3 regions of the Lysinibacillus sp. Ag94 genome follow, and region 3 is predicted to be linked to each of the others. Evidence: riboswitches for the same ligand, from Rfam matches in the RefSeq annotation. Region 3 holds a riboswitch; each other region holds the start of a gene.
The links. Region 3 has a riboswitch for cobalamin ahead of MY533_RS09530 (ribonucleoside-diphosphate reductase subunit alpha). Riboswitches for the same ligand answer to the same signal wherever they lie in the genome.

Region 1: another riboswitch for cobalamin. It lies ahead of cobT (nicotinate-nucleotide--dimethylbenzimidazole phosphoribosyltransferase); the one in region 3 lies ahead of MY533_RS09530 (ribonucleoside-diphosphate reductase subunit alpha).
Region 2: another riboswitch for cobalamin. It lies ahead of MY533_RS20220 (hypothetical protein); the one in region 3 lies ahead of MY533_RS09530 (ribonucleoside-diphosphate reductase subunit alpha).

What each region holds. Positions count from the first base shown of each region.
Region 1 is NZ_CP096780.1:1,193,853-1,204,049, forward strand. Features, by position in the region: gene MY533_RS05275 (DUF8202 domain-containing protein) at 1-3,649, shown strand, start outside; gene MY533_RS05280 (DMT family transporter) at 4,142-5,014, shown strand; cobalamin riboswitch at 5,203-5,380, shown strand; gene cobT (nicotinate-nucleotide--dimethylbenzimidazole phosphoribosyltransferase) at 5,494-6,549, shown strand; gene MY533_RS05290 (trimeric intracellular cation channel family protein) at 6,776-7,381, opposite strand; gene MY533_RS05295 (methionine gamma-lyase family protein) at 7,828-9,078, shown strand; gene MY533_RS05300 (MerR family transcriptional regulator) at 9,364-9,738, shown strand; gene glnA (type I glutamate--ammonia ligase) at 9,823-10,197, shown strand, end outside.
Region 2 is NZ_CP096780.1:4,278,593-4,288,789, reverse strand. Features, by position in the region: gene MY533_RS20235 (ABC1 kinase family protein) at 1-1,282, shown strand, start outside; gene MY533_RS20230 (C40 family peptidase) at 1,690-2,901, shown strand; gene MY533_RS20225 (hypothetical protein) at 3,387-3,935, shown strand; cobalamin riboswitch at 4,166-4,373, shown strand; gene MY533_RS20220 (hypothetical protein) at 4,571-5,113, shown strand; gene MY533_RS20215 (ABC transporter substrate-binding protein) at 5,115-6,080, shown strand; gene MY533_RS20210 (tyrosine-protein phosphatase) at 6,671-7,438, shown strand; gene MY533_RS20205 (MATE family efflux transporter) at 7,650-9,026, shown strand; gene MY533_RS20200 (putative RNA methyltransferase) at 9,026-9,862, shown strand; gene MY533_RS20195 (lysophospholipid acyltransferase family protein) at 9,942-10,197, shown strand, end outside.
Region 3 is NZ_CP096780.1:2,081,323-2,091,519, forward strand. Features, by position in the region: gene MY533_RS09480 (adenosylcobinamide amidohydrolase) at 1-510, shown strand, start outside; gene cbiB (adenosylcobinamide-phosphate synthase CbiB) at 507-1,463, shown strand; gene MY533_RS09490 (pyridoxal phosphate-dependent aminotransferase) at 1,450-2,649, shown strand; gene MY533_RS09495 (histidine phosphatase family protein) at 3,023-3,640, shown strand; gene MY533_RS09500 (bifunctional adenosylcobinamide kinase/adenosylcobinamide-phosphate guanylyltransferase) at 3,643-4,218, shown strand; gene cobS (adenosylcobinamide-GDP ribazoletransferase) at 4,259-5,035, shown strand; gene MY533_RS09510 (histidine phosphatase family protein) at 5,008-5,607, shown strand; gene MY533_RS09515 (bifunctional adenosylcobinamide kinase/adenosylcobinamide-phosphate guanylyltransferase) at 5,556-5,948, shown strand; gene MY533_RS09520 (ECF transporter S component) at 6,154-6,648, shown strand; gene MY533_RS09525 (hypothetical protein) at 6,645-7,328, shown strand; cobalamin riboswitch at 7,439-7,626, shown strand; gene MY533_RS09530 (ribonucleoside-diphosphate reductase subunit alpha) at 7,788-10,001, shown strand; gene MY533_RS09535 (ribonucleotide-diphosphate reductase subunit beta) at 10,014-10,197, shown strand, end outside.

The sequences.
Region 1 (10,197 bases), 890 kb from region 3:
ATCCCCTTTAACAGCTCTAGATAAACAAAAAATTAACTCTTATCTAGCAATTAAATATGGAATATCGTTGATTGGTACGAGTTACTTATTCTCAGACGGTACAACAATCTGGGATAAAACAGTAAATTCGGGTTATAGCGATAACATTGCTGGTATTGCTCGTGAAAATGCGCAAGACCTGCATCAAAAACAAAGTCTTGCAACAAATGATACATTAGGACTGATTATTGGTATTGGACCGTCATTGTTCGAGAAAAACGAAGCGATTGCTGATAATCTTTTAATTGATCACCAAGCATTAGTTTGGGGCGATAACGGCTCCGAATTGAAATTTACGAAGCAGATTGGCAATACAGGAAAAAATCATGCTGAACGTATTTGGAAAGTGCAAAATACGGGTAGTATTGGTGAAGTAAATATTGCGATACCAAAAGCTTCTGTGCCAACTGGTACAACATTATTAGTAGGAGCAAGTGAGGCAGATTTCACTACTGCTACAGCTTACCCAATGACTACGGAAGTGACAGTTGCTGGTACAGAATACTATGTAACAAAAGCAACATTAGCAAACGGACAGTATTTCACATTCGCTGCACCTGCTCCAAAACTTGAAAATGCGGCACTTGAGCAAGCACAAGCAGGTGGCAATCAAATTACCCTGACGTTTGACAAAGACATCGTATTGACTGATGGAGCTGGCTTTACGATTACAGTTGGTGATCATAATATTACAAATGCAACTTTTAAAGTTGATCCAACTGATGCGAAGAAAGTCATTATTACATTGCCAGATGGGACAGACGTAACAGGCAAAGAAGTAACAGTCAAATATGATGCTACTCAAGGTAACTTAAAAGGAACAAGTGGTGTGCCTGTAAATGACTTTACAGTAGATGCAACAGCACAAAATCCAGTCGTTAATAAAACAGCACTTGAAAAAGAAATAGCAAAAGCTGAAGCTTTAAAAGAAGCAGACTATACAGCAGAAACATGGGCAGTTTACAAAGAAGAATTAGCAAAAGCTCAAGCTGTATTAGGAAAAGGTGATGCGACACAAGCCGAAGTAGATGCAGCAGAAGCAGCATTAGCAAAAGCGCGCGAAGCGTTACAAGAAAAACCAAGTGTTAATAAAACAGCACTTGAAAAAGAAATAGCAAAAGCTGATGCTTTAAAAGAAGCAGACTATACAGCAGAAACATGGGCAGTTTACAAAGAAGAAATAGCAAAAGCTCAAGCTGTATTAGGAAAAGGCGATGCGACACAAGCCGAAGTAGATGCAGCAGAAGCAGCATTAGCAAAAGCGCGCGAAGCGTTACAAGAAAAACCAGGTGTTGTTAATAAAACAGCACTTAAAGAAGAAATAGCAAAAGCTGAAGCTTTAAAAGAAGCAGACTATACAGCAGAAACATGGGCAGCTTACAAAGAAGAAATAGCAAAAGCTCAAGCTGTATTAGGAAAAGGCGATGCGACACAAGCCGAAGTAGATGCAGCAGAAGCAGCATTAGCAAAAGCACGCGAAGCGTTACAAGAAAAACCAGATGCTGTTAATAAAACAGCACTTAAAGAAGAAATAGCAAAAGCTGATGCTTTAAAAGAAGCAGACTATACAGCAGAAACATGGGCAGCTTACAAAGAAGAATTAGCAAAAGCTCAAGCTGTATTAGGAAAAGGTGATGCGACACAAGCCGAAGTAGATGCAGCAGAAGCAGCATTAGCAAAAGCACGCGAAGCATTACAAGAAAAACCAGCTGTTGTTAATAAAGCGCTACTTCAAGCTAAAGTAGATGAAGCAAAAGGTTTAGTCGCATCAAAGTACACGCCAGAAACATGGGCAAACTACCAAAATCAATTAAAAGCAGCCCAAAAAGTATTAGACAATGCCAATGCAACACAAGCAGAAGTGGATCAAGCGTTAGCTGACTTAACGGCAGCCAAAAATGCTTTAAGACCTGCTCTCACAACACCAGGTCTAGGCTCATTAGTACCATCACAAGGTGTATTAAGTCCAAGCTTCTCATCAGAAGTGACAAATTATACAATGAACGTCGATTATGCAACATCACAATTATCGTTCTTAGCAACACCAATTAACCAAGGTGCTTCAGTGACGACAACTGTTAATGGGCAGCCAGGTACTCTTGAACAAATTCCACTACAGGTAGGGGAAAATGTAATTGTCATCACAGTGACAGAATCAAATGGTAATGTGAGACACTATACAATTAAAGTATATCGTGAAGCATACACAGGCGGTGGAGGTGGTACATGGACGCCGAATCCAACACCACCAACAACGACTGAACCGGGCACAACAACAACGAAAATAAAAGTGGCATTAGAAATTGATGGCAACAACCCACTGGAAAAAACAACGGTGGAAATTGAACGTACAAAACATGCCAGCGGTGAAATCACAGACTTCGTGGCATTAACAGAAGCGAATGCCCAAGAAGCTGTAGAAAAAGCACAACAAATTGGCAATAACATCGCACGTATCGTCATTCCAGATGTTAAAGATGAAGTGGATAAAGTAACAGTAGAAATTCCAAAGCACTCTCTAAAATTACTACGGGAAAACGGATTATCGTTAGAAATTGCCACAGAGAATGGATTGATTGCGATTCCACTAAGCTCGATGAACGGTGTGGATGACAACTTCTACTTTCGCTTAGTACCTGTGAAGAAGGAAAGTGAGCGCAAGGCAATTGAAGAACGCGCTAGAGTGGAAAAAGTTGTCCGTGAAACACTACAAAGCAAAAATGTACGTGTAGTAGCTCGTCCAATGACGATTGAAACGAATATGCCTAGTCGTTCGGTACAAGTGACACTACCACTAAAAGGCTTGAAAGTGCCAACAGCCTCAGCAGAACGACAAGCATTTTTAGAGCGTCTTGCGGTGTTTATTGAACATTCGGATGGCGAGAAAAAAGTTGTATTCCCTGTAATGGTGACAATGCCTAATGGAGAACTTGGTTTACGCTTCACAGTGGACAAGTTTAGCACATTTACAGTTATTCAATTCGAGAAATCAACAGTAAGTAAGCATGAGGCTTATATTAAAGGCTTCCCGAATGGTACGTTTGGTCCTGAGAAAAACGTGACTCGAGCGCAAGTAGCAACGATGATTGCACGTATCTTAGGCTACACAGATGACCAAACAGTAGATTATGCACCATTCAAAGATATTCCAAGTAATCATTATGCAGCAGGAGCTATTGCATTTGTGAAAGAGCGAGGCATTATGAACGGGGATATGAATGGTAATTTCCGTGCAAGCGAGAACATTACACGTGCACAAATGGCAACAGTGGTTGCGAACTATAAGCACCTACAAATAGAAGAAGATGTAGAGTTAACATTCAACGATACAAAAGGTCATTGGGCACAATGGATTATTGAAGCAAACCGTACCGCCGGCATTATTAACGGTCGTCAAGATGGAAGCTTCGCACCAGACGAGCACCTAACACGTGCGCAAGCGGTTGTCATGATGAACCGTATGTTTGAACGTGGTCCATTACATGGTGTCACAAAACCAAGCTTCTTAGATACTCAAGCAACACATTGGGCATTTAATGAAATTGAAGAAGCCGCAAATGCTCACGCTTATATTATTAATGAAGATGGGGAAGAACACCTTTCAAAATAATGAACAATAAATACAAACACCTCTTTAATGGAGTGTTGTAATTATTGTGAGAATCAAAAGGTACAACTATGAAAAATGACTAGACATCCTTTGTCTAGTCATTTTTCCGTTTAGCCACTTTTTTAGAAACTGTAAATACAGATGTATTACTTGTTTGGGTGTAGGTACTTGTGATTGCTGTTCTCGTAATGTTTCAATCCTGGCATGGAAGTCCTTATAATACCCTCTTATTAGTTTAGTCTATTTAATGTAGACGAGGGTTTTTCTTATACATTCGAGTTGATATAAAATTGAAGGAGTTCGTTATTGTTTGGTAAAATGTGTTATGATTGCAATATGCAAGGAGGGATTCATATGTATCGAACAATAGCACCTCCAACAATGCCTTTACAGTAGAATCTGCTGTTTAGGCATTCAATAAAAGCTTGCTAATTCTCAATAGATTCTACTGTATATCGAACACTATATACATGTAGAAAGTAGGAATTAGAAATGAGCGGAAAACTATCTTTTATATTATCAATGATTATTTTTGGAGCTGTCGGTGTTTTTGCAAAATATATTAAGTTGCCTTCAAGTGAAATTGCCTTTTGGATGAGTCTCATTGGCTCTGTTTTTTTACTATTGGTGTTCCTTTCTAAAAAAGAAAGATTTACGAAAACAACTATTTTGCAAAATAAATGGCCGTTGGTACTTTCGAGCTTTGCCTTATGTGGTAATTGGATTTTCCTTTTCCAGGCGTACAAGGAAACAACCATCGCCAATGCAGCTCTAAGCTACTATTTTGCTCCAGTACTAGTGATTTGTTTGTCACCTATCATTTTAAAAGAAAAAATAATATTGAAAAAAATTTTTTATGTTTGTGTTGCATTAGTAGGACTGTATTTTATCGTTCAAAGCCAAACTACCGAAACAAACGAACATTATATTGGTATTGTCTACGGCCTTATTGCAGCTTGCTTCTATGCAGTAGTAACATTCACCAATAAGTATATTCGTGGATTAAAAGAGCCTGATAATACGATTATTCAACTTGCTTTAGCAGCGTTATTCCTTGCTCTTTACCTTTTTGGGACTAATGGGTTCCAAGTAATGCAAATCGATATAAAATCAATTAGTTTACTGATCGCATTGGGCATTGTCCATGCTGGAATCGGCTTCTATCTGTTCTTTTTTGGAATGCGTCATCTAAAAGGGCAAAGTATAGCTATATTAAGCTATATTGATCCACTAACATCATTAGTGATTTCGACGATGATTATAGGAGAAAAAATGGCAACCCTTCAAATAATCGGCGCTATTCTTTTGCTCAGCGCAACATTTCTGAGTGAATTGGATAAAACAAAGACGATATCACAACAATAGATGGACAGGAAGCTTCCTAATGCCTTTTTGGCAGTAGGGAGCTTTTTCGGATACGGAGCATAAAGAGTTGAAAATAGCCATATCAAATTGAAAGGTGTAGAGCCTGATGTGACTAAGAAAAGTTTGCAAGAAATATGCAATTCCACTAATATATTGACACAAAAACTACTTTGACGTAGATTTAAAGTAATTGCATAAAAGCATTAGGTGCCCATTGCGGGAGAATAGGGAATAAAGTGAAAAGCTTTAGCGGTCCCACCACTGTAAAAGGGAGTTTCATAGAGAATGCCACTAGCATCGTTCTGGGAAGGTTCTATGAAATGTTGAAATTGAGCCAGGAGACCTGCCTATCTGCTTCGGTTATATAGATGATGGAAAAGTCTGTAGTTTATTTGTTATGGAATAAACTACAGGCTTTTTATTTTTTCTCTAAATCATTCTTCAAGTTACAAGGGCAAAAAAGAAAGGGGAAATTTTCAATGCAATTATTACAACAGACGATTCATAACATTCAAAGTGCTGACTACAAAATGATGGAGAAGGCACGGGAACGCATAGATGCACTTTGCAAGCCACCTAGAAGCTTGGGGAAACTGGAGGCCCTTGCTGTGCAACTATCCGGAATTACAGGCGAACTATTTCCTGCGATTGCTAATAAAGCAATTATTGTCTGTGCAGCAGATCATGGAGTTTGTGATGAAGGGGTTACATCTAATCCACAAAATGTGACAGTCTTTCAAACATTAAATTTTCCTAGAGGAGGAACTGGTGTCTGTGCTATCGCAAAAATCACAGATGCAAAAATTGTTACAGTTGACATTGGCGTAAAAGAAGATATTCCTCTTGATGCTGGTGTTATTGTAAAAAAAATTAAATATGGCACAGACAATATGGCAAAGGGCCCTGCTATGTCAAGGGAAGAAGCCATTCAATCTATTGAAGTAGGAATTGAAGTAGCTACGGAAGAAATAAAAAATGGGATAAATGTACTCGGGACAGGTGAAATGGGTATTGGTAATACAACACCGAGTGCTGCCATATTATCGGTTCTTCGTGAATGTCATCCGAATGAAGTGACAGGCTTCGGTGCAGGTGTTGGACCAGGGGGAATAGCGCATAAAGTACAAGTCATTTATGATGCTATTGCATTAAATAAACCAAATCGCGATGATGCTATAGATATTCTTGCAAAAGTTGGTGGATTAGAAATAGGCGCTATGGCTGGGGTGATACTTGCTGCCGCTGCATATCGTAAACCTGTTGTTATTGATGGTTTTATTTCTACCATCGCTGCCCTTATCGCTTACGAACTTGAACCTAACGTAAAAGACTATATCATTCCTTCGCATGCCTCTGAAGAACCAGGTGCAAAAATTGCCGCTGAAATGCTCGGAGTTGAACCGATGTTACAGATGAATATGCGATTGGGGGAGGGCTCTGGTGCAGCTTTAGCCTTTCCTATTTTGGACGCAGCATGCTCTATGATGAAAAATATGGCTACTTTAGAAGAAGCAATGTTGCTGTTGAAAAAGTAACTTTATTTGCAGATCACGGTGTGTGATAAACGAAGTCATGGATAGAACCGTCAAAATCGTGGATAGAACAGCCGAAGTCGTGGATAGAACCATCAAAATCGTGGATAGAACAGCCGAAGTCGTTGAATAGAACGGTCAAAGTGATGGATAGAACCGCTAAGAAAAATGAATTTAAAAATTCAAGCCCAAATTCTCAGATTTGGGCTTTTATTATGCAACAGTTTAACTATGCTCTATTCAACTTCCGTAACGGTAGACGCCATTTCTTCATATATGAAAGTATTCTTAGTACTGTGATCACACCAAATAATACATATAAAAAGATATCCCCTGAAAATAGTTGAAGTCCTATGATAAGCCCGGCTAGTGCTGCCCAAACACCGTAGATTTCATCGCGGAGGACTAATGGTTGTCGTCTAGCTAATAAATCACGAATAATTCCACCACCTGACCCTGTTAAGACAGCAGCTACAATAACGGCACTAATAGGCATGTCGAGCTTCACAGCATAAAGGGCACCTTGAATCGCAAATGCCGATAATCCAATAGCATCAGTGACATTGCCCCAACGATGCCAATGCTGAATGAGTCGATGTGGAAATAAAAAAAAGAGCGTAATAGCTGCAATGGCAATTTGGAACATTCTATCCTGCCCCCACAGTGTTGTTACAGGTAAACCTATAAGTAAGTTTCGTATAGCTCCACCACCAAAAGCAGTTACGATACCGAGTATATATACACCGAATAAATCGTATTCTTCCTCCATTGCAATTATTGCCCCGGAAATTGCGAAGGCAATTGTGCCAATGATACTAAAAACCTCCCAAGCCAACCCTTTCACCCCTTATGTGAATAAATCATTTTATGTTGTTGTAGATTAGTTACTGTATCTACAAGTTTTCGCAAAAAAAAGCATCGACTTATGATTTGGAATTATCAGATACTAAATATTTTATTATAGCAGAATTAAAACTTTAAGTTCGTAATTCAACTTCTTTTCAGCAAATGTTTTGTGTAACGTAAGTGAAACGGCAGTTACAGAAATATCCCAGCACTATAGGTGGATGAGATGAATGCGGATTTAAGTTACTTAAAGGTATCCAAACACCCTGTGCCTGTCGCAAAAGCATAGCTAAAAAGAAATGAAAGCCTTCGTTGGATGTCACGTAATTATGCCGAGTCCTGATCTTAGTGCCTAATGAAATTAGCAAGCTTTGCAGGCAAGCTCACAAATTGTTAAGATAGGATTTGAACAAATGTGAAATGGAGAAGAACAGTATGACTTTTACAACCAATTTATCAGAAGAAACACTAGCATTAGCTGCTAAAATAGAAGAAAAGGTACGCCCTTTTCATGCAAAGGTAGAAGACATGGCGTTCTTCAATCAACAAAAAGTGCTTGCCGCGTTCCGAAAGCATCAAGTAAGTGACTATCATCTGCACCCGTCTAATGGTTATGGCTATGATGATGAGGGGCGTGACAATCTAGAACGAGTTTATGCAGAGGTTTTTGGAGCGGAGGCTGCCATTGTACGTCCGCAAATTATTTCTGGTACACATGCAATTACACTTAGCTTATTCGGCGTGCTACGTCCGGGTGATGAATTACTTTATATTTCGGGTCAGCCTTATGATACATTGCAATCAATAGTGGATGGTGGCGATAAAGATACTGGCTCGTTAAAAGATTATAAAATCGGTTATAGCCATGTGGATTTAATCGATAATCAAGCGATCGATTGGGAAGGTGTTGCAGCTGCAATTACACCAAACACAAAAATGATTGCTATCCAACGTTCGAAGGGCTATGCAACACGCCCATCCTTTACCATTTCGCAAATTACAGACATGTGTGCAAAAATCCGTGAATTAGCACCGGATGCAGTTATTTTCGTTGATAATTGCTACGGTGAATTTGTTGAGGCACAGGAACCGACAGAGGTTGGGGCTGATTTAATAGCAGGCTCACTCATTAAAAATCCTGGCGGTGGCTTAGCGAAAATTGGTGGTTATATTGCTGGCCGTGCAGATTTAGTAGAAAAATGTGCTTATCGTATGACATCACCAGGTATAGGTGCTGAAGCAGGAGCAACATTAAATACGCTTGGTGATTTCTATCAAGGATTTTTCCTTGCACCACATGTTGTATCTCAAGCTTTAAAAGGTGCGATTTTCACGGCTGCTATGCTGGGAGAAATTGGTATGAATACATCACCAAGCTATGATGCTAATCGTACAGATTTAATTCAATCGGTTTCTTTCCAAACTGCGGAACAAATGATTGCTTTTTGCCGTGAAATTCAAGCGAATTCACCAATTAATGCGCACTATGCGCCTGAGCCCGCTTATATGCCTGGCTATGAGGATGATGTCATCATGGCAGCTGGAACATTCATTCAAGGTTCTAGTATTGAGCTTACAGCAGACGGTCCTATTCGTCCGCCATTTACAGCATTTATTCAAGGTGGGTTAACATACGAACACGTAAAATTTGCAATTTGTAGTGCTGTTCAAAAAATCCAAAAATAGGTAAAAAACTATTCAAAATTTCTATTTTGAATAGTTTTTTATTTATAGATGAAATGTTGAAGATATCATTTTTTTTAAACGTAGAATTAAGACACATCGGACGCCCTAGGGGAAGCGCCAAATCGGAACGTAAATCAATCTCCACGTTAGGATAATAATCTTCGTTTTTTATAATTTTTGGTCATTTCGAAAAAATTATTTTAATTCATGTTAGGAAACCTTACATGAGTGGTTGACAGTGTAAATTTTTCGTTATATTATTAGCAGGTATTGGAGGGGACTTAAATGAGTCGTGAAATTAGACGAACTATGCCGTTATTATCTATGAATATCGTAATGCAATTGACCGAGCTGTCGGCACGTCAGATTCGTTATTATGAAGAACACCATTTAATTGAGCCGCACCGAACAGAAGGTAACCGTCGAATGTTTTCATTAAATGACGTCGATGTATTGCTAGAAATAAAAGATTACTTGGAACAGGGTATGAACATGGCAAAAATTAAAAAGCTGTTCGCTAAAAAGAATGAACCTGTTTCAACAGATGAACAAAATTTAAGTGACTCAGAATTGCGTCGCATCATGCGTGAGGAAATGCTTCAAGCGCAGCGCATGCAAAAATCATCCATCCGTCGTGGGGATTTATCTCGATTCTATTAATAAAAAGCAACATCGTTAATTACTTTATTAATAGGGTAGGGTAATGATAAAAAAGCTAGACATTTTATAGGAGTGTGGAAAACTGTGGGTAAATACACAAAAGAGGACATTAAACGTCTAATCGAAGAAAAAAACGTAAGCTTTATTCGTCTACAATTTACAGATATTCTTGGCACAATCAAAAATGTTGAGATTCCTGTAAGCCAATTAGACAAAGCTCTAGAAAACAAAATGATGTTTGATGGCTCATCTATTGAAGGCTTCGTACGTATCGAAGAATCAGATATGTATTTATATCCTGATTTGGATACTTTCGTAGTGTTCCCTTGGACTTCTGAAAAAGGGAAAGTAGCACGTTTCATCTGTGATGTATTCACTGCTAAAGGCGAGCCATTTGCTGGTGACCCACGAAACAACTTAAAACGTATCCTTAAGAAAATGGAAGACATGGGCTTCACA
Region 2 (10,197 bases), 2.2 Mb from region 3:
AGTACATAAGGCACGATTGAAAAATTTTGATGAAGTCGTGGTGAAGCTACTACGTCCAGAAGTAAAGGGAATCATGCGAGACGATCTCGATATTTTAGAGGAGTTTGCTAATTGGCTTTCAAACAAATCTACATGGGCTGAGTCGCTTGGTTTTCGAGAGCTAGCTAAAGGATTTGGCGATGGGTTGCGTGAGGAAATTCATTTAGATATTGAAGCTCGTAATACATTGCAGGTGACGAATGCTCTTGCAAAAAGCGATTATAAGGTGAAGATTCCTAAAATCTATACAGAATATTGTAATGAAAATATTATTGTCATGGAATACGTACGGGGAAAAAGCGTTGCAAATGCTGCGGCTGAATTTAATCGATTAGAAAATGATCGTAGGAAGTTTGCAAGGACTGTTTTATGTTCTTTCATTGAACAAATGCTTGTTTCGGGTATATTTCATGCAGATCCACATCCGGGAAATATTCAGATTGATGAGATGGATGGTACACCGATCCTTCTTGATTTTGGGGCTGTTGGTCGTTTGGGACCTACACAACAAGAGGGCTTAAAGCTAATTTTAATGGGAATTCATCTAAGTGATTCAAATACTTTATTTGACGGCATAACGTTATTGGTAGAAAATGCAGATCATGCAGATCGTGCAAAGATAGAGCAAGCAATTGATCAAATTCTCTTGAAAATTTCTTACGTGGATCGAATTCCGACAGAAGAATTAATACATGCATTATTTACGGTTGTTCGTGATTTCGGTCTTACTTTCTATCCAGCAGTAGGTTTAGCGCTGCGTTCATTAGTAACATTAGAGGGGACATTACGGGTAATTGACCCGGATTTTGATATTTTCACGGAAGCGAAAGAGTTTTCATCTGCATATATGCGAGCATCCTTCCTTAAGCCATTTAAAGAACCGATGGCAACGAAGGAACGTTTACAAGAAGAATTAGCAATGCTTATTCCGGCATTGCACAAAATGCCTAGACGAGTTAATCAGCTCATTCAACGGGTGGAGAGCGGGAAAATTACGTTACATCACGATGTTTTTTCGGATGAGGATAATGCTCGTTTTATTACAAATTTGTTTTCCCGTTTAGTCTTACTTCTCGTTGGTATTACCTTTGGGATTATTTCTGTAGCACTTTTAGCAATCTCGCAATTTATTCGTGACGCGTACGCTGTTTACTTAAATACAGCTGCATACTTGGGCTTGTTTTTATGTGCCATTCTTTTAGTACGCCTTTCTATCCAAGCGCTACGTTCTATGAGGCAATAGGAAGCACCAGCTTGGAAACATATTATTTGCGACAAGATGAGGTAGGGGAAATGCTCCCTTACCTTTTTTTTTAAATTCTTTTAGTCGATTACAGATGTCATTATCGAGCCATAATGGGCAAATGTTCTTGTGAAATATTACAAAAACATTACAAAACAGAATTTGGGTCTAATGGTAAAGCAGTTAAAAACGTTGTTATGTAGAATAAAATGTAGTTTTGTAGAATTTAATAGAATTTACATGAATATTACAAGAATGTTGCGAGTTTTACTAAACGATTAAAAAGCCGTGAAATAGTATAAAAGTTATGCTAATAATGCTAAACTTTAAAAGGCTAATAAAATATAAGAGAAAATAAAAAAATCGTTCCAGTGATGACATTAAAATACTAAGAGCGAAATTGACTAATGAAGGGAAAGAATAACGTGGGTAAGCGCAATAAATGGCGTAAGTCGATGGTGCTAGCATTAGCACTAGCTGGCGGCTTATTATTTAATACAGTTCAACCAACCGTAGTGCATGCAGAAGAAACATCTCAACAAATGATTGATAAGAAAGCTAAGATAGATACAGAGGTTAAAAAGCTACAAGAAGAATTAACTAAACTACAAAAAGAGATCGATGAAAAAGTAAAAGTATTTAACAAAGTACAAGCAGATATTAAAGAAGTTGATGCAGATATTGTAGATACTAAAAAACGTATTGAGCAACGTTCAGCGATTTTAAATGATCGTATGGCTGCATACCAAGCTCAAGATAATACTGTGGGCGTTTATTTAAATGCTGTTCTGGAAGCAAAAAGCTTTGCAGATTTAATGGACCGTGTCGTAGCGGTAAAAACATTAATGGATGCTGACCAAGAGTTAGTAGATCAACAAGAAGCGGATAAAGCTAACTTAGAGAAACAAAAAACAACATTAGATGAAAAACAAAAAGAGCTTCAAAAGCAATTCCAAGAGCTTCAACAAAAGGAAAGCGAAATGGAAGTAAAAAAAGCTGAAAATGAAGCGAAATCTCTTGCATTAAAGGCACAAATTGCAACGAAACAAGAAGAAGAACGTTTAGAAGCAGAACGTAAAGCAGCAGAGGAAGAAGCAGCTCGTTTACGTGCACTTCAAGCAGCTACTCCAGTAGTACAAGCAACAAATAACAACGTTAACAATAATACTAGTAACAGTAATACTAGCAACGCTAACAATAGTGGTAAAGCGAACAATGAAAAAGCACCACAAAAAGTCGTTGTTGGTTCTGGTTCAGGTACTGCATCTTCAGGTGATGCCATTTCAACTGCAAAGCAATTCTTAGGCCGTAGCTATGTTTGGGGCGGTAGCAACCCATCAACAGGATTTGACTGTTCAGGTCTTGTACAATGGTCTTACAAACAAGCAGGCGTATCTTTACCACGTACAGCATCACAGCAATATTTAGCAACACAACGTATTTCAGCAAGTGAAGCACGTGTAGGTGACCTAGTATTCTTCAGCTATGGATCAGGCATAGCGCATGTAGGTATTTACTTAGGAAATAACACGATGATCGATGCTCAAAATAAAGGTGTTGTCATTGAATCACTTGATTGGTGGAATCAATATTTAGTAGGCTTCGGTCGTATTCAATAAGCCCTACTATTATATAGACGATTTAAATAGCGAAAAGGTCATCCTTGTAAAAAAAATTACAAAGATGACCTTTTTTATTATTTGACGGTATTTAAGGTCCTCCGAGTAAAAATCATATAGTCGGATATAAATCCATTAATTTAAAGCTCGACTACGCGATGAATAATGAGTAAAATAACATCTAAGATGAATAAATTTACATAAGTAGATATATTTACTACTATATTACCTGTTACTAAAATGAAAATAGAGCCGATGTAAGGTATAGCATCAATTATCCATATAAATGATTGTCATCTTTATAGCCGAAAGAAATGTTTTCTTGCATATTGATACTCATTTCTGATAATTTTGAAATATAATTAGAAATCTCACTTTGAAATTAAACTGTTTGTGACTTTAGTTTCGTAGTAGTAAAGTAACGAATGATGGAAATTAATACAACAAGTTTGCCATTTTTGCGTTCATAAAGGTAGGGATGAATCATGGAAAAAGAGATTTTGCAACTTTTTAGTAATTTAACAGAGCGTGACCTTGATATTCAATACAAATCATACGAAGAATTAATGAAAATTATGCAGGAACCAGTTGATTGGACATATTCAGTTTGGGAACAACTTGTTCAGGCTCTTACATATAGAAATGGACATGTACGTGCAAGTGCTGCACAATTTTTATGCGCATTGGCGGCAAAAAGTGATCCTGAAGAAAGAGTATTAGAGGACTTCTTAAAGATTTGGGCAGTAACGTATGATGAAAGAACAGAAACTGCGAGGAAAACTTTGCAGGCGATTTGGAGAATAGGCTTAGCAGGGCAGGTACAAAGAGATTTAGTCGTGTCATATTTGGCTAAAAGATTTCAAATATGCTTAGACGAAAAGCACCCGACATCGATACGCTATGATATTATTGTATCTTTTAAAAAGCTATTCGATGAAACGAAAGACCCGAAATTACTAGAGATTGCACAGCGATTAATTGAAGAAGAAGAAGATGGTAAATACAAAAAGAAATATAAGAATGCCATCGGTTAAAAGCTGTAAAATAGCTGTTTTTGCGCAAATGCTTTCGTTGAGAGCTAGCTTTTATACCATCTATCTATGAAATATAATACCTGCACGAGCATATGAAATGCCCGTGGGGTAATGAAAACACCCGCGTGCATATGGTGATACCTGCATGATCTTTACCCATCGTATTTGTTTATTCTAATTCCACATCTATTTTTTCCTATTAATCTATGATAAACTGCATAACAAGTGAATAATTCTTGCAGAATAAGGGTGCTGAACTATAGCATAATCGGGAATTCGGTGAAAAACCGAAGCTGTTTCCGCAACTGTAAGTACAGTGAATCATAAAGATATACCACTGTCGAATGAGCTGATGGGAAGGTTTTTTATGACGCACAACATGATTGAATGTAGTGAACTGTACAAGCCAGGAGACCGACCTTTGTTTGAACGTATGATAACTCTTCGGAAGCTAGGAGAATATGCGGCAAATACATAGGCTATGCTGTGTCTATATGACACTATTTATGTTATTTTCGTTGTTTCCTTAGGAATGGGAACAACGTTTTTTTATGTACACTATCTTTCACCGGAAGAAATCCTAAGAAGGTGTGAATAAAGTAGAATTTTCCACGAAGGAAAGCGGGGACTTAGATTTGAAAAAAGATGCACGTTACTCTTGTTATCCATTTATGCGTGAAAAGGCATCAACGGTAGATTTTGAAATTCGAACAGATAGCCTGACAACACATATTGGCGTCGCTTTAGCGGCGGTAAAAAAGGAAACAGTGGAGGTAGTAGCAGATGATTTACTAGCCATTTTACCAATGGCTTACCATGTAAATGGGTCAGTACGAGGTAAATTGGCTGTAACCGAAGATAATTTGACTTGGCTAAGTGATCGCTATGATTTCTATGTTAGTCATGTAAAGGATGAAATACAAAACTTTGTATTACCTCAAGGGACAGGGGCTGCTACTGCATTACATGTATGCCGTAGTGAGGCGAAAAAATCCTACCGTGTTTTGCACAAAGTATCTGAAGAACGGGAAGTACCTGCTATTCTCTTTGACTATTTAGGATTGCTAGCCAATGTGTTTTTCGTAATGGCTGTCTATATGAATCAGCATGCTAGTATTGCTGAAATACCGTTTATTAGTAAGTCATACCCGATGAAAAAGAAAAAGGAGAATCAATGAAATGAAGAAAATGTTTAAGCTACAATGGCTTTCTGTGTTGATGCTGGCCCTTGTATTAGTTGGCTGCGGCACGAAAGAGGATACAAAAAAAGAAACGGTTTCTAAGGAAGATCAACAAGTTGAGAAAACTACTAGCTATAAAGTTAAGGATGACCGTGGTGTAGAAGTAGAGTTTAATGCAGTTCCTAAAACTATTGTTTCATTACAACCGAGTAATACAGAGATTTTATTTGCGCTAGGTGTGGGAGATAAAATCGTAGGTGCAACGGAGTATGATACGTATCCAGAAGAAGCGCAAAAAATTGAGCGTGTTTCTGATTCTGTAAAATTCAACAGTGAGCGTATTTTAGCACTAAAGCCAGACGTCGTAATTGCCTATACGACTGGTGGAGATGAAGAAAATTTAAATGCATTAAAAGGCCTTGAGGATGCAGGTATTAAAGTGTTTGCCATTCAATCAGCTAAATCATTTGATGATGTTTATGGGGATATCGAACAAGTCGCAACGGTTATGGGCATCAAAGATAAAGGCGACAAGTTAAATGAAGATATTAAAGGTAAAATTGCCGATGTCCAAGCGAAAGTTAAAGATGTGAAAGAACCGAAAAATATCTATTTAGAAATTAGTCCAAAGCCAGACATCTATACAGCTGGTTCTGGTACATTCCAACAAGAGATTTTAAATGCTGCAAATGTTAACAACGTTTTTGCTGACCTTAAAAGCTGGGTCAAAGTATCTGAGGAAGATATTATTGCGAAAAATCCAGATGTTATTTTAACAACAGTAAACTATGTGAAAGACCCAGCGGCAGAAATTCTTTCCCGTGATGGATGGAATTCAATCACTGCTATTCAAAATAAAGCGGTTTATTCAATAGATACTGATATTTCAAATCGTCCAGGTCCACGAATTGGCGAAGCAGTTGAGTTAATCGCAAAAGCAGTATACCCTGAGTTATTTAAATAGTTTTATTGAAAAAGCGTATGTTGAAGCTGTCCTATATGGGCAGCTTTTTTGCTGATCGGATAAGGTGGATAACTGCTCCGCTTTGATGAAGAAGTGAACGGATGAAGTGGATAACTGCTCTGCTATGATGAAGAAGTGATCGGGTGAAGTGGATAACTTCTCCGCTTTGATGAAATAGTGAACAAGTAGGGGTGGATAACTGCTCTGCTAGATGAAGAAGTGATCGGGTGAAGTGGATAACTGCTCCGCTTTGATGAAGAAGTGAATGGGTAGAGTGGATAATTGCTCAGCTATGATGAAAAATGACCAGGTGAAGTGGATAACTGCTCCGCTATGATGAAAAATGAACGGGTGAAGTGGATAACTGCTCAGCTATGATGAAAAAGTGACTAGGTAGGGTGGATAACTGCTTAGCTAGGATGAAGAAGTGATCAGGTATAAGGCCACATTCTCCTCCTCAATAAAGCACTCAAATCCCTCTTATCGCTCGAAGTAGTATATGACATTTCCTAGTGTGAAAATTGGTATTATATCGGATTGTTTTATAATATAGAAGTAAGAATGCTTGCTAACAGAGAGAGGTGCAGTGAGTGAAACAGTTTGATATGAAGATTGTTCCGTTTGAAGCAGTTTATAATTTTCGTGATATGGGTGGTTATAAGTCGAGAGATGGACGTGCTGTTAAGAATGGTTTGATATATCGTTCAGCAGCACTTGGTAAAATGACGAAAGCAGATAAGGAGCTATTTAAAACGCTTGGTGTGAAAACGATTTTTGATTATCGAGACAACCATGAGGCTCAAAATAATCCTAATCCGGTATTTCCGTATGCCCAGTATATTCAAATGCCAGCAAAGGGAAATCATGCGTTTGAGATGCCTACAAACACTGGTGGAAAAGATTTTTATAAGGTTGTAAGCCCAGAGATGTTCCGAGAATTTTATGCGCAAATGCCTTTTAATAATGCTTCGTTTAAAAAGTTAATAGCAACGATTCAGCATCCTGAAAATTTAGGGCTTGTTCATCATTGTGCGGTCGGAAAGGATCGAACAGGTATTGGCAGCGCACTTATTTTACTTGCTTTAGATGTACCTGAGGAAACAATCATGGAGGACTATTTAGATACAAATGTACATTTAAGTCCCTTAGTAGAACGAATGGCTCAGACAATTCAGCTAGGTTATAGCGATCAAGAATTGCAGCAATTTTATGCTTTAATGTCGGCCCGTGAGGACTATTTACAAGCGGCATTTGATGCAATGGATAATCGATATGGCTCTAAGACTACTTTTTTAGAGCAAGAGTTTGGTTTAACAACAGAAAAACGTAAGCAATTGCAGGATCATTACTTAATATGATAAGAAACCCTTTCGCATAAAATTGTGAGAGGGGTTTTTACGTATTCTACTAACTTCATAATGTTTCATTATAAAAACTCTTTACACCTTAAAAATCTATGATAAGATACTATATATTTTTATCACGCTGTAACGGGTAGTCATTTAACTGTACCGAAATAACCGCACGTAATTTTTATGAAGTGTATAGGAGAAGTTGAAATTGTCAGACATAGTAAGAGAAAGTGATTTAAAAGAGACAAATAAGTTAAGCTTGTTCCATTTAACGTGGCCGATATTTTTAGAAGTATTTTTATTTATGTTAATGGGACTAGCAGATACTTTTATGCTCAGTGCTTTATCAGATAATGCAGTATCAGGGGTTGGTGCAGCCAATCAGTATATTCATATTGCCATTTTAATACTTGAAGTAGTTGGTAATGGTGCTTCCATTGTTGTATCTCAATACCTAGGTTCAAGGCGCTTTTTTGAAGCTGCGAAAATTTCCGCTTTAGCAGTAACGATGAATTTGATCGTTGGACTAATGATGAGTGTCTTATTTTTCTTCTTTTCGAGTCATTTAATGACCATGATGAACTTGCAGGGAGAAGTGCTTAAATATGCCCAAAGCTATTTAGTAATCATAGGAAGCTTTATTTTTTTACAGGCAATTATAAATGCGTTAGCAGCGATTATCCGTGTACATGGATGGACAAAGCAAACGATGTATGTATCACTAGGTATGAATGTGTTACACGTTGTATTAAACTACGGTTTAATCTTTGGTAACCTAGGATTACCGGAGTTAGGTGTAAAAGGAGCGGCAATTTCCTCAGTTGTAAGTCGGGGATTAGCGGTTCTTGTGTTTTTCTGGCTGTTGTATCAAGTGATGGAAGTAAGAGTAAAGCTAGCGTATTATTTCGAGTATTCAAAGGAATATGTTCGAAAAATATTAAATATAGGCTTACCGTCAGCATTTGAGCAGGTGCTTTATCAGTTTTGTCAGATTGTCTTCCTTTATTATGCAACGTATTTAGGTTCAGAGACACTTGCTGCAAGACAATATGCTATGAATATTTCGATGTTTACATACTTATTTGCGATTGCAATCGGGACGGGCACAGCTATAATTATTGGTCGAAATGTCGGTGCTGGTAAAAAAGATCAAGCTTATCATCAGCTTTGGTTAAGTGTACGAGCAGCTTTTGCCTTTACGATAACTATGGTTGTAGTTGTGACGATATTTCGTAAACAACTAATGCACGTTTTCACTGATAATTCAGAGGTAATAGCTATCGGAGCATCTGTCTTAGCATTAAGCATTCTACTCGAAACAGGGCGTACAATGAATATTGTTGTTATTAACTCGTTGCGTGCCTCAGGGGATGCAAGATTTCCGGTGAAAATCGGTTTCTTATCAATGGTATGTATGAGCCTTCCACTCGGGTACTTGTTCGTATTCGTTTTACATTGGGGTTTAGTAGGTATTTGGTTAGCGATTTCAGCAGATGAATGGATGCGAGCCATTATTGTATACTTTAGATGGAGAAGTCGTAAGTGGGAGCGTTTTGCACTTGTTTCACCTACAGAACAACAGGAGGCGAATTAATGGGAGCACTTTCTAAAAGAGCTGCAGGGGCAGCCTTAATGGATAAAAATATAACACTTTTTGCTTGTCCAATTTGTCAGGAGTCAATGAGTGTATTTGAGCAAGGGAGATTAGTATGTTCCTCAAATCATTCTTTTGATATTGCCAAGCAGGGCTACGTCAATATGCTGACACATGGTGCGATTTCTAAGTACAGTAAAGACCTCTTTGAATCTCGAAAAGCGGTTATTGATAGTGGCATCTATGATTTAATAGAAGATAAAATCAGAGCGCTAATTGCAAGTGCAGAAACCGTGCTTGATACAGGGTGTGGTGAGGGTTCACATTTAGCCCGTATTATGAAAGATAAAAAAGGTAACAGTATTGGCATAGGTATTGATATAGCGAAAGAAGGCATACTTGCTGCATCCCGACACTATCCAGAGCAAATTTGGTCTGTTGGTGATTTAGCGAAAAGTCCATTTGCAAAATCAAGCTTCGATGCCATATTAAATATTTTATCGCCTGCCAATTACGAAGAGTTTAAACGTTTATTAACCGAGAATGGTTGTGTTGTTAAGGTTGTACCTCAAAGCGGGTACTTACATGAGCTTCGATCACAATTATATGCGGATTCTACTAAAGAGTCCTATTCGAATGAACAAATCGTTGCACGCTTTAAAGAAAGCTTTGCCGATGTTAGTGTAGAACGTATTACGTATACGGTACCACTAGCTACAGAGCTTGTACCAGCACTGCTTGAAATGACACCGATGGGCTGGCATAAAAAAGAAGGAGTCAATATCCAGTTAACTGAAATTACGATTGATGTTGATGTATTAGTGGGAAGAGTCTAGTTATTTCACATGCAATTGCGATATACTGGTCTTTTCGATTACAATGGGAATAACTATTGAATAAGGTAGGAATGAAACAGTGTATAAATTTATAGCAAATGTTGTCAAAGTGATATTAAAATTAACGGGTTCAAAGGCGCGTGTATATGAGGAGCACAACTTACCGAAAGAAGGTGGGTTTATTATTGCATGTACACACACAGGCTATGTTGATATTTTAAACCTTGGAGTTTCAATGGCTCCTCGAGAAATTCACTTTATGGCTAAAAAGCAATTGTTTGATATAAAAGGCCTTGGCTGGCTTATAGAGCGTTTGAATGCCTTTCCCGTTGACC
Region 3 (10,197 bases):
GAATTACAACGGTTTTTGCAGTCTGAAGGCTTTCCGATTGATAATACAGTTGCGATGATGACGGCCGTCTATGCCCGCTATGCGACAATTCGTGAGTTTACATATGAAGGAATTCATCTTGTCATAATGATTACGGCAGGTCTTGGTAATGCCGTCGATATTACACGTGCCTTTCATCGTCAGGAGCAGTATCATGCTGGGACTATTAATACGTGGGTACTGATAAATGGAAGATTGTCGGATGAAGCTTTATTTCAGGCAATGATTTCTACGACAGAGGCTAAGGTCAAAGCACTTATTGATGAGGGGATAACTGATCCAACAACGGGTACACAAGCTACAGGTACCTCAACGGATAGTTTGTTAATTGCTTCAACAGAGGAAGGCGATTACCATCAATATGCTGGACCGATTACGATGCTAGGAAAGGTCATTGGCCATGGTGTTTATGAAACGATGCGTGAGGCTATTCAAAAATATAAAAAAGACAAAGAGGAGAATCCTTTATGATGGCACTAGTGATTGCCTGTATCATTGGGCTTGTTTTTGATTTAATCGTGGGTGATCCTCCTAAAATGCCTCATCCAGTTCGCTGGATTGGGAAGCTTATTCAATCTCAAACAGAATTATGGAATAAAGGAAGAATGAGAAAGTTCCGTGGCATGGTAATGTCACTCGCTGTAGTAGGCACAACGATGTTTGTTGTAACGGCCATTATGCTATTAAGCTATCATGTTAGCCCACTATTCGGCATATTGGTTGAGGGATTATTAATTGGGATTGGACTCGCACAGCGTAGCTTGAAGGAAGCGGCGATGGCAGTCTATGAACCGCTTGTTAAAGGCGATTTTGCTGAAGCTCGTGTCAAGCTTTCTTGGATTGTCGGACGTGACACGGAGAAGTTAGACGAAGATGAGATTGTACGAGGTGTTGTTGAGACGGTCTCAGAAAATACGAGTGATGGTGTAACCGCACCACTATTTTATGCCTTTTTATTTGGCGCAATCGGGTTATGGGGCTATAAGGCCGTCAATACGTTAGACTCTATGATTGGTTATAAAAACGATCAATATAAAGAGTTTGGTATGTTTGCTGCAAAGCTAGACGATGTACTAAATTTTATTCCAAGTCGATTAACAGGTCTACTGATGGTGCTAGGTACAAAAAATGAAACGAATGTATCTCTCGGTAAGCGCTTAAAGCGTTGGGCACAGGATGCGAAAAAGCATCCAAGTCCTAATAGTGGTTATTTAGAAGCAGCTACAGCTGTTCAATTAGGGGTACAGCTTGGTGGAAAAAATACATATAAGGGTGTCGTTTCTTATCGAGCAATAATGGGCGAGAAATTAGTTCCATTAACTAAAGAGCATATTGCAACGTCTGTGATTCATATGCGTATCGCGACCTTGCTCTTTACGCTTGCTATGTTAACAGTGGAGGTGTTAATTTTTGCAATTACCTAATCACGGAGCAAATCCGCAAAATGTTTATCATCAGCTAGGACTTAATATGCCCGAAGAGGTGTATGATTTTAGCGAAAATGTTAATTCGGCAGGGCCACCCCTGTTTGTTGAGGCGCGTTGGCGGACATTTTATCCGCTCATTCAACGTTATCCAGATCCGGACGGTGAGCCGTTTTTATCAAAGGTGGCAGCTTTTCATGGAGTTCAGAAAGATTCTGTATTACTAGGTAACGGTGCATCCGAGCTTTTTAGTGTTCTAGTTAGACGCTACGCTAATAAGCGTGTTATTATCGTACATCCGACTTTTTCAGAATATGAACGAACATTACGAGCAGTAGGCGCTGAAATTGTGCCTGTCATTGTTGAGGATATTGTCCATTACACATTGCCGATGGAGCATCTGAAGCGTGAAATGGCGAACGCAGACGCATTATATATTTGTACACCGAACAATCCGACGGGGGTGCTTCCTAAGAAAGAGGAGCTTCTCGAATTAATCGCTCACGGTACAAAGGTCAATTGTGAGCTGGTTTTTGATGAGGCATTTATTGACTGGGTAGATGAGACCTGTTCTTTGATCCAATATGTGACGGAAAATCCTCATTTAATCATTGTTCGTTCGATGACCAAAATGTATGCGATTCCAGGATTACGTCTAGGCTATTTAGTGGCCAGCCCAATAGTTGTTGCTGATCTAAAGTCTATCCTACCGCATTGGAACTTAAATGCTTTTGCCCTTGTGATAGGCACTGGCTGTTTAGATGAACACGAATATTGTGAGCAAGCTATTGCCTATGCTAAAAATCAACGGGAATCGCTACAGAGCTATTTACAAGAACATGGTTGTCAGGTGACGAATAGTGTAACAAATTTTGTATGTTTTACATTACCGAAAAATCAGCAAGCGGATACATTTTTTACATACTGTTTATCAAAGGGTGTCGTCTTGCGCCATACAAAAAACTTTTTGGGCTTAAATGGAGAATGGTTCCGAATTGGCATTAAAGATATTGCGGCTATGACGTATTTACAAAATTGTTTGCAGGCGTGGTTTAACTTCTTTCAGCAGAAATCTCCTTCCTCTATAGGTGGTGAAATGAATAAGGTTTTAAGTCTCCTTTCTGCAGATGTCCAATCATCTGTACCTGACGCTAGGCTTTCGGTACAAAAAAATCCGCTGAAATAGAGGCACTCAGTCTAATTATGTGGCAACGACTGAGTAACCAATCTCGTATTGGCCTAAAGCCTCCGGTGGGTGTCACGAAATCGGAAAGGTGTGATAGGGGATGTTAGCCTAAAATCATCGCATCCATGATAACGGCTAACTGCCCTGCATCGGTGTGGCTGCCGCTACGCTTTCGCACAAAAAGACATCTGCCGCTGCCGCTGCGCTTTCGCACAAAAAGACATCTGCCGCTGCCGCTACGCTTTCGCACAAAAGATATCTGCCGCTGCCGCTGCGCTTTCGGGCAAAAAACATATGTAGGTCCAAGCACAAAGCCGATTCCGGACACAATTATGCAAGGGCACAATTGATTGCAAATTTAGGGGTGAGAAAGTTGACAACTTTTTATTTAATAAGACATGGCGAAACGATGTGGAATAAAGAGCATCGACTACAGGGATGGTTAGATTCGCCATTATCCGAGGATGGTATTTTACATGCAGAAAAACTTCGAGATCATTTGAAAAAATGCTCTTTTGCAGCGGCATATAGTAGTTCAAGTGGCCGTGCTAAGGAAACGCTGCATATTCTTCTAGATAATCGCCAGCTTCCAATCTATTATGAGGATAATTTACGGGAAATTTTTTTAGGCGATTGGCAAGGGAAAACAGTCGAGGACATTATGACTACACATCGCCTTGATTATGAATTATATACCGATTATCCAGGACAATTCGTCGCAACCCATACGGAAAGCTTTGGTACGGTAACAGAACGAGCCCTATTTACGTTATCGAAAATTGCAGAACAATATCCCGAGAATAATGTTTTAATTGTGTCCCATGCTGTAACGATTAAATGCGTCATTAACGCCATTTTAGGGCGAAGCATCAATCAGCTATGGGCAGAACCATTTATAAATGGTACAAGTGTCACGATTATTGAGAAAGTCGAGCAACAATGGCTCGTAAAAGATATCGGGAACATTCAACATTTACAACAGGAGGCTTAACGATGCCACTAATTTTCATTACAGGGGGAGTACGTAGTGGTAAATCCCACTTTGCTGAAAAAGCGGCTGTTACTCACTATCAAACAGAATTTAACCAAGCACGACGACTTATTTATATTGCTTCTGGAGTAGCGTTGGACGAAGAGATGGAGAAGCGAATAGTACGTCATCAAACAGATAGACAAGCACAAAATATGGAATGGTTGACGATAGAAGCACCTTATGACATAGCAAAAACATTGCATAAACTGACTGATGGAGATGTTGTGTTATGGGACTGTGTTACGACATGGCTGACAAATGCTTTTTACGAGGGTTTTGACACGGGAACTCCCTGTGTGGAACAACCTAGCTGTTTAGAGCGAAAGCTTGATGTTTTAAAAAGGGCGGTAGAGACGTTACTTGAGAAAAGGGTGACGTTTTTTATCGTCTCAAACGAATTATTCGATGAGCCTCCATATTCTAGCGAGGAAGTAGAAGTATACCGCCAAACCCTTGGGAAATTACATCAATGGTTCGTTTCTATAGCGGATGAGGCGTATGAAATAAATTATGGTGTCGTAAAGAAATGGAAATAATAAATGACGCTTTGAAAATAAAAAGAAGGAAGGCAAGACGATGAAAAATTTCTGGCATAGTATACAACTTGCGTTTCAATTTTTTACAGTTTTGCCGGTACATAAAGAAATTCCGTTAACAAAGGCAACTATTACCGGGATGTTCGCTTTTTTACCATGGATAGGGGCTCTCATGGGTACTACAGTGGCGGCGGTGATCTATTGTTTAACAGAATGGACGGCAAGCAGTGAAATTTTGCTTACTTTTGTGATTGTCGGATTATTTGCCTTATTTACGGGTGGTTTGCATTTAGATGGTTTTATTGATATGGGGGATGCTTATTTTTCGTATCGAGATCGTGAGAAGCGGCTAGAAATTTTAGATGATCCACGTGTTGGCGCATTTGGAGTACTATCTGTGCTATTTCTAGTGCTTGGCAAATTTGTGATACTGCATGAGTTATTCGTACAGCATAAATTTGCACTATGGATGCCTGTATTTATTCCGTTATTAACAAGAGTAGGCATGAGCTTTTATTTTATGTCGCTCAAATGCTCAAAAGAAAAGGGGCTTGCCTACTTTTTTAAAACACATATTAAGCCGGGAATACTCATTACCTTTATGCTTATCACTTTAGTTGTGGCGTATAGTAGCTTGTTGTTTGTCTTAGGTTTCTCAATTGTTCCTCTAGTGTTGATAGCTGTATTAGCGATTGCCTTTTTAGTCTTCCGGCAATTTACAGTGCGCAACTTTGGTGGTGTTTCTGGAGATTTACTCGGTGCATCAATTGAAGGAATGGAGGTTGTACTGTGGGTGACGTTGTTATTGTTCACTTAATGAGACATGCCCCAACAAAGGAAAATTTGGAGAAGCGATATATTGGCTGGACAGATTCTTCATTAGCTGATGCATCTTTGCTGACTATAGTAGATTCAGAAGTCACGAAGGTGTATGGTAGTGATTTGCTGCGTTGTAGGGAAACCGCTGCCCATTATTTTCCGAATGCAACATATGTGTCTGATAAAAGATTTCGAGAGTCGAACTTCGGTGCATTTGAAGGACGAACATATGAGGACTTGAAAACAGATAGTCGCTATTGTGCATGGTTAGATGACCCTGTACAGTCACTGCCTCCAAGGGGGGAAGGCTTTGATGCTTTTTGTGCGCGAGTCATTGAAGGGTTCACTGAGTTACCAAAAGGTGAAGGTGTTTATCATCTCGTTGTCCATGGTGGAGTTATTCGAGCACTTCTTGTAGAATTTGCACCGACTGAGCAAACTTTTTGGTCATATCAAACACCGCATGATAAAATGTTTTCTTTAACGTTTACAAGAAAGGCTTGGGAGGAGGGAGCGAGATGCATGTCTTTATCGGAGGCGCCTATAGTGGAAAAACCGACTATGTCATGAAATTGCTTGCAGGTCAAAAAGTTGAGCTAGTAGATGGCAATCTACCTGATGCCAGCCCAGCCTGTAATGTACTAATTATTAAAAACATAGAGAAATGGCTCGTGACACAAAATCTTGAGGATGATGAACCCCTTGTCAAAACCATTTTGACAAGATTAAAGACTCTTGAAAAAAAATGTGCAGTCTATATAATAGTGACCGATATGGGTCGTGGAGTTGTGCCAATGGAAAAACAGGCACGATTGTTGCGTGATACATGTGGGCGTTTGTACCAGGCATTATTCGCTGAAGCCGAACAAGTCGTACGTATTTGGTACGGTATCGGGGAACGAATCAAATAATATAGTTTTAAAAAATTTAATAGGCTGTTCATTTAGGGATAAGATTGGTAGGACGTATGCTTTGTAAATAAGTTGATCGGAGTGGAGGCTTGGCACCCCTTGAAAGCGCTTTGCTCTGCGCGTCAGCGACCAAGCGTCCAACGGGAACAGAAATCGACCTACGTTATGGATGACGAGCCAAATATAACAGGAAAGAGGAAATGGGATGGATCGACAAAGATTGATGAAATTGACGCTCACTGCCATGGTAGCGGCAATTTGTGCAGTTGGTGCAGTCATTAAAATTCCAACATTTATTTCAACTGCTGCGCTTGACTCTACACCTGCATTGTTGAGCGTTGTATTTTTATCTCCAGTATTAGCAGGGGTTGCGGGAGTCATTGGGCATTTTATCTCAGCCTTAACTACTGGCTTTCCATATGGGCCACTACATATTATTATCGCAGTAGAAATGTTTATTGTTGTATGGGTCTTTGGGGTAATGCATAAAAAAGGAATGCGTTTCTGGAAATGGCCTGTGGCACTTGTTTTCAATGGTGTTGTTGCACCTTTACCATTTTACTTTATCATTAGTCCTGCATTTTACTGGGCATCACTGACTAGTCTTCCATTGGCAACACTCATAAATCTAGTGATTGTTGCCATTGCGATGCCAATTCTCTCTAAAGTGTTTATGCGTAAGGAAGGTCGAGTACATTGAGAAATGCAATACAAATAGGCGGGTTGATTGCAACATCTGATAATGCCGCAGCAATTGGCGAAAAACCACAAGATGTTGTGTCTGCTTCAGACAAACTGACGGCATATTTAACGGCACGTGTTACTTTTTTAGAGCAGCTTGCTGCAAATGCTTTACCAAGCCATATTATACTCGCTAATTTTTCAGGGGATGCTGCATGGGCTCGTTACGTTGCAGGCATTCAGCAGGTTTTTGCTGAGACGGGTCTTAATTGTCCACAAATAGACGGTAGTACAGAGTCCAATATGCCGACTCTACAATCTGGTTTGTCTATAACGATGCTAGGTGAGCAGCAAACACGTACAGCAACTAAGTATGAACAGCTTAGTTGGTACACCTATGGATTACCGCTTGTAGGCAATGAAATCCTTGCACAGCCTAAAGATGTGGCGCAGCTCCAACCTATTTTTGAGGCGTGGAAAGAGGGAATAGTGCAGCAAGTATGGCCAGTTGGATCAAAAGGTCTACAAGTCGAATTTACCCGACTTTTTGGCGAGCAACAGGTCAAAAGTTCTTTAGATATTGAGAAATCGGCTGGTCCATGTGCAGTAGTTTTGCTAGGAATTCAGCCAGAAAAAGAGCAGCTAGCACAAAAAAAATTTCCTAGAAATTTTGAAAAACTACGTAAAACTGCATTGTAATTGGGCTTGCTTCGAGAAAATGTAGCACTTTATAACGTGCAAGGTGCAAAACACCTATTGCAACAATAAACACAATATGTTAGATTTGTTTAGGAGTTAAAACACTATATATAGTATTTTGGACGAGCGGTACCAATATGGTTTAAAAGGGAATTCGGAAAGAGAGTCATCTTAGGCCGAAGCTGTCCCCGCAACTGTAAGTGCTGACAAATGATGAATTGGCCACTGTGAAGAACGGGAAGGTGATCATTTGGAGGAAGCACGAGCCAGGAGACCTGCCGATTTGTTCAAGACAGCAACACATTCTTCGGGGATTGAGAAGTGGAGGCGAGAGATTTGTTCACTTCTTTGTGTGCATGTCCTTCATTTCCATTTCCGATTTTACAGCGATCACGTAACCGATAAATGTTGCGTGATCGCTTTTTGTGTTGCTGGAGAAGGAAAGGGAGAGAATGTTACATGACAATTCAAATCGAACAACAAATTGCTAAGCTCAAGAAAAACTACACAGAGGATGAACTTGAAAGTTTTGTAAGATTATCAGATCGATGGCTACGAAAAAACGACAATGCGACATTTGAAGCATGGGCAGATGCGATGATTTTACAAACGCTTAGCCTTATTGATGAGGAAGAGCCATACTGGACATTTATCGCAGCTCAAATATATTTAGAAAAACTATATGATCAATTTGCAATGCGTCGTGGTGTCTCAGTGAAAGATGTTTATAAAGTTTTCCCAGAACATTTAGCACACTATACAGAAGCTGGATTGTATCATGAAAGTTTAACAACAAAATATAGTGAGCAGGAGCTTCAGGAACTCGCTTCGTACCTAGAATCAAGTCGAGATGAGTTGTTTACGTATATTGGTTTAAAAACATTAATGGACCGCTATGTAGTCCGTGATTACACGAAAACACCAGTGGAGCTACCGCAGGAACGCTGGATGGTTATTGCGATGACTCTGATGCAGGATGAAACAGAAAATCGTTTAGAAAAAGTCCGTGAATCTTATTGGGCAATGAGTAATTTATATATGACTGTTGCCACACCGACATTATCGAATGCGGGTAAAACACATGGACAGCTATCAAGTTGTTTTATCGATACAGTAGATGACAGTTTACAAAGCATTTATGACACGAATACAGATGTCGCAACATTATCGAAATACGGCGGTGGTATTGGTGTTTATATGGGTAAAATTCGTAGCCGAGGCTCATCTATTAAAGGTTTTAAAGGTGCATCAAGTGGCGTTTTACCATGGATTAAACAGCTTAATAATACGGCGGTATCAGTCGATCAGCTTGGGCAACGACAAGGCGCTATTGCTGTCTATCTAGATGTTTGGCATAAAGACGTCTTTACGTTTTTAGATTTACGCTTAAACAATGGCGATGAACGTTTACGTGCCCATGATATTTTCACAGGGCTATGCTTACCGGATATATTTATGGAAACTGTTGAAGCACGTGGGGAGTGGCACTTATTTGACCCACATGAAGTACGAGAGGTTATGGGCTACTCACTAGAGGATTTCTACGATGAGAAAAAGGGTGACGGTTCTTTCCGTACTAAATATGAGGAATGTATCGCGAATCCATTGTTAAGTCGTGAAGTCGTACCAGCTATTGATATTATGAAGCGTATTATGCGCTCACAGCTAGAAACAGGCGTGCCGTTTATGTTCTATCGTGATGAAGTCAATCGCATGAATCCGAATAAGCATGAAGGAATGATTTACAGTTCGAACCTGTGCACAGAAATCTTCCAGAATATGTCAGCTACTGAATTCGAATCTATTACACTAGAAGATGATGTCATTGTAACACGTCGCAAGCCTGGAGATTTCGTTGTATGTAACTTATCATCTATCAATTTAGGAAGAGCAGTACCGGCCGGTGTTCTAGAACGATTAATCCCAGTGCAAGTACGTATGTTAGATAACGTTATTGCGCTAAATACAATTCCAGTAAAACAAGCAGAGCGTACGAACCTACGCTACCGTGGTATTGGGCTTGGCACATTTGGCTGGCACCATTTATTAGCTTTGAAAGAAATTCAATGGGAGTCAGACGAAGCTGTAGAATTTGCGGACAAGCTATATGAAGAAATTGCGTATTTAACAATTCGTGCTTCTAACGATTTGGCATGCGAAAAAGGAGCTTACCCATTATTTAATGGCTCAGATTGGCATACGGGTGCGTATTTTGACAAACGTGGCTATGACAGTGAAAAATGGAACGCTTTACGCGCCGCGGTTGCTGAAAAAGGTATGCGTAACGGCTATGTAATGGCAGTTGCACCGAACTCTTCAACATCCATTTTAGCGGGCAGTACGGCTACGATTGATCCAATTTTCCAAAAGAGTTATTCAGAGGAGAAGAAGGATTATAAAATTCCAGTAACAGTACCAGATTTATCACCTGTGACGACTTGGTATTATAAATCTGCTTATTTCATCGATCAAAATTGGACAATCAAGCAAAATGCTGCACGAGCACGTCATATCGACCAAGGCATTTCACTTAATTTATATGTTCAAAATACGATTAAGGCGAAAGATTTACTAGCATTGCATATGAATGCTTGGGCGAGCGGTGTAAAAACGACTTATTATGTGCGCTCAACGTCTGTAGAATTGCTAGAATGTGAGTCTTGCGCGAGCTAGGAGGAAATAACAATGACAACTATTACAAAACGACAAATTATGGACAAGGATGCACCGAACCGTTCAACAGGTATTGTCAACGGACGTTCTTCTAACATTTTAAACTGGGATGATGTCCGTTTTAGCTGGGCATATCCAAAGTATAAAAAAATGCTAGGTAACTTCTGGACACCGTTTGAAATTAATATGAGCAACG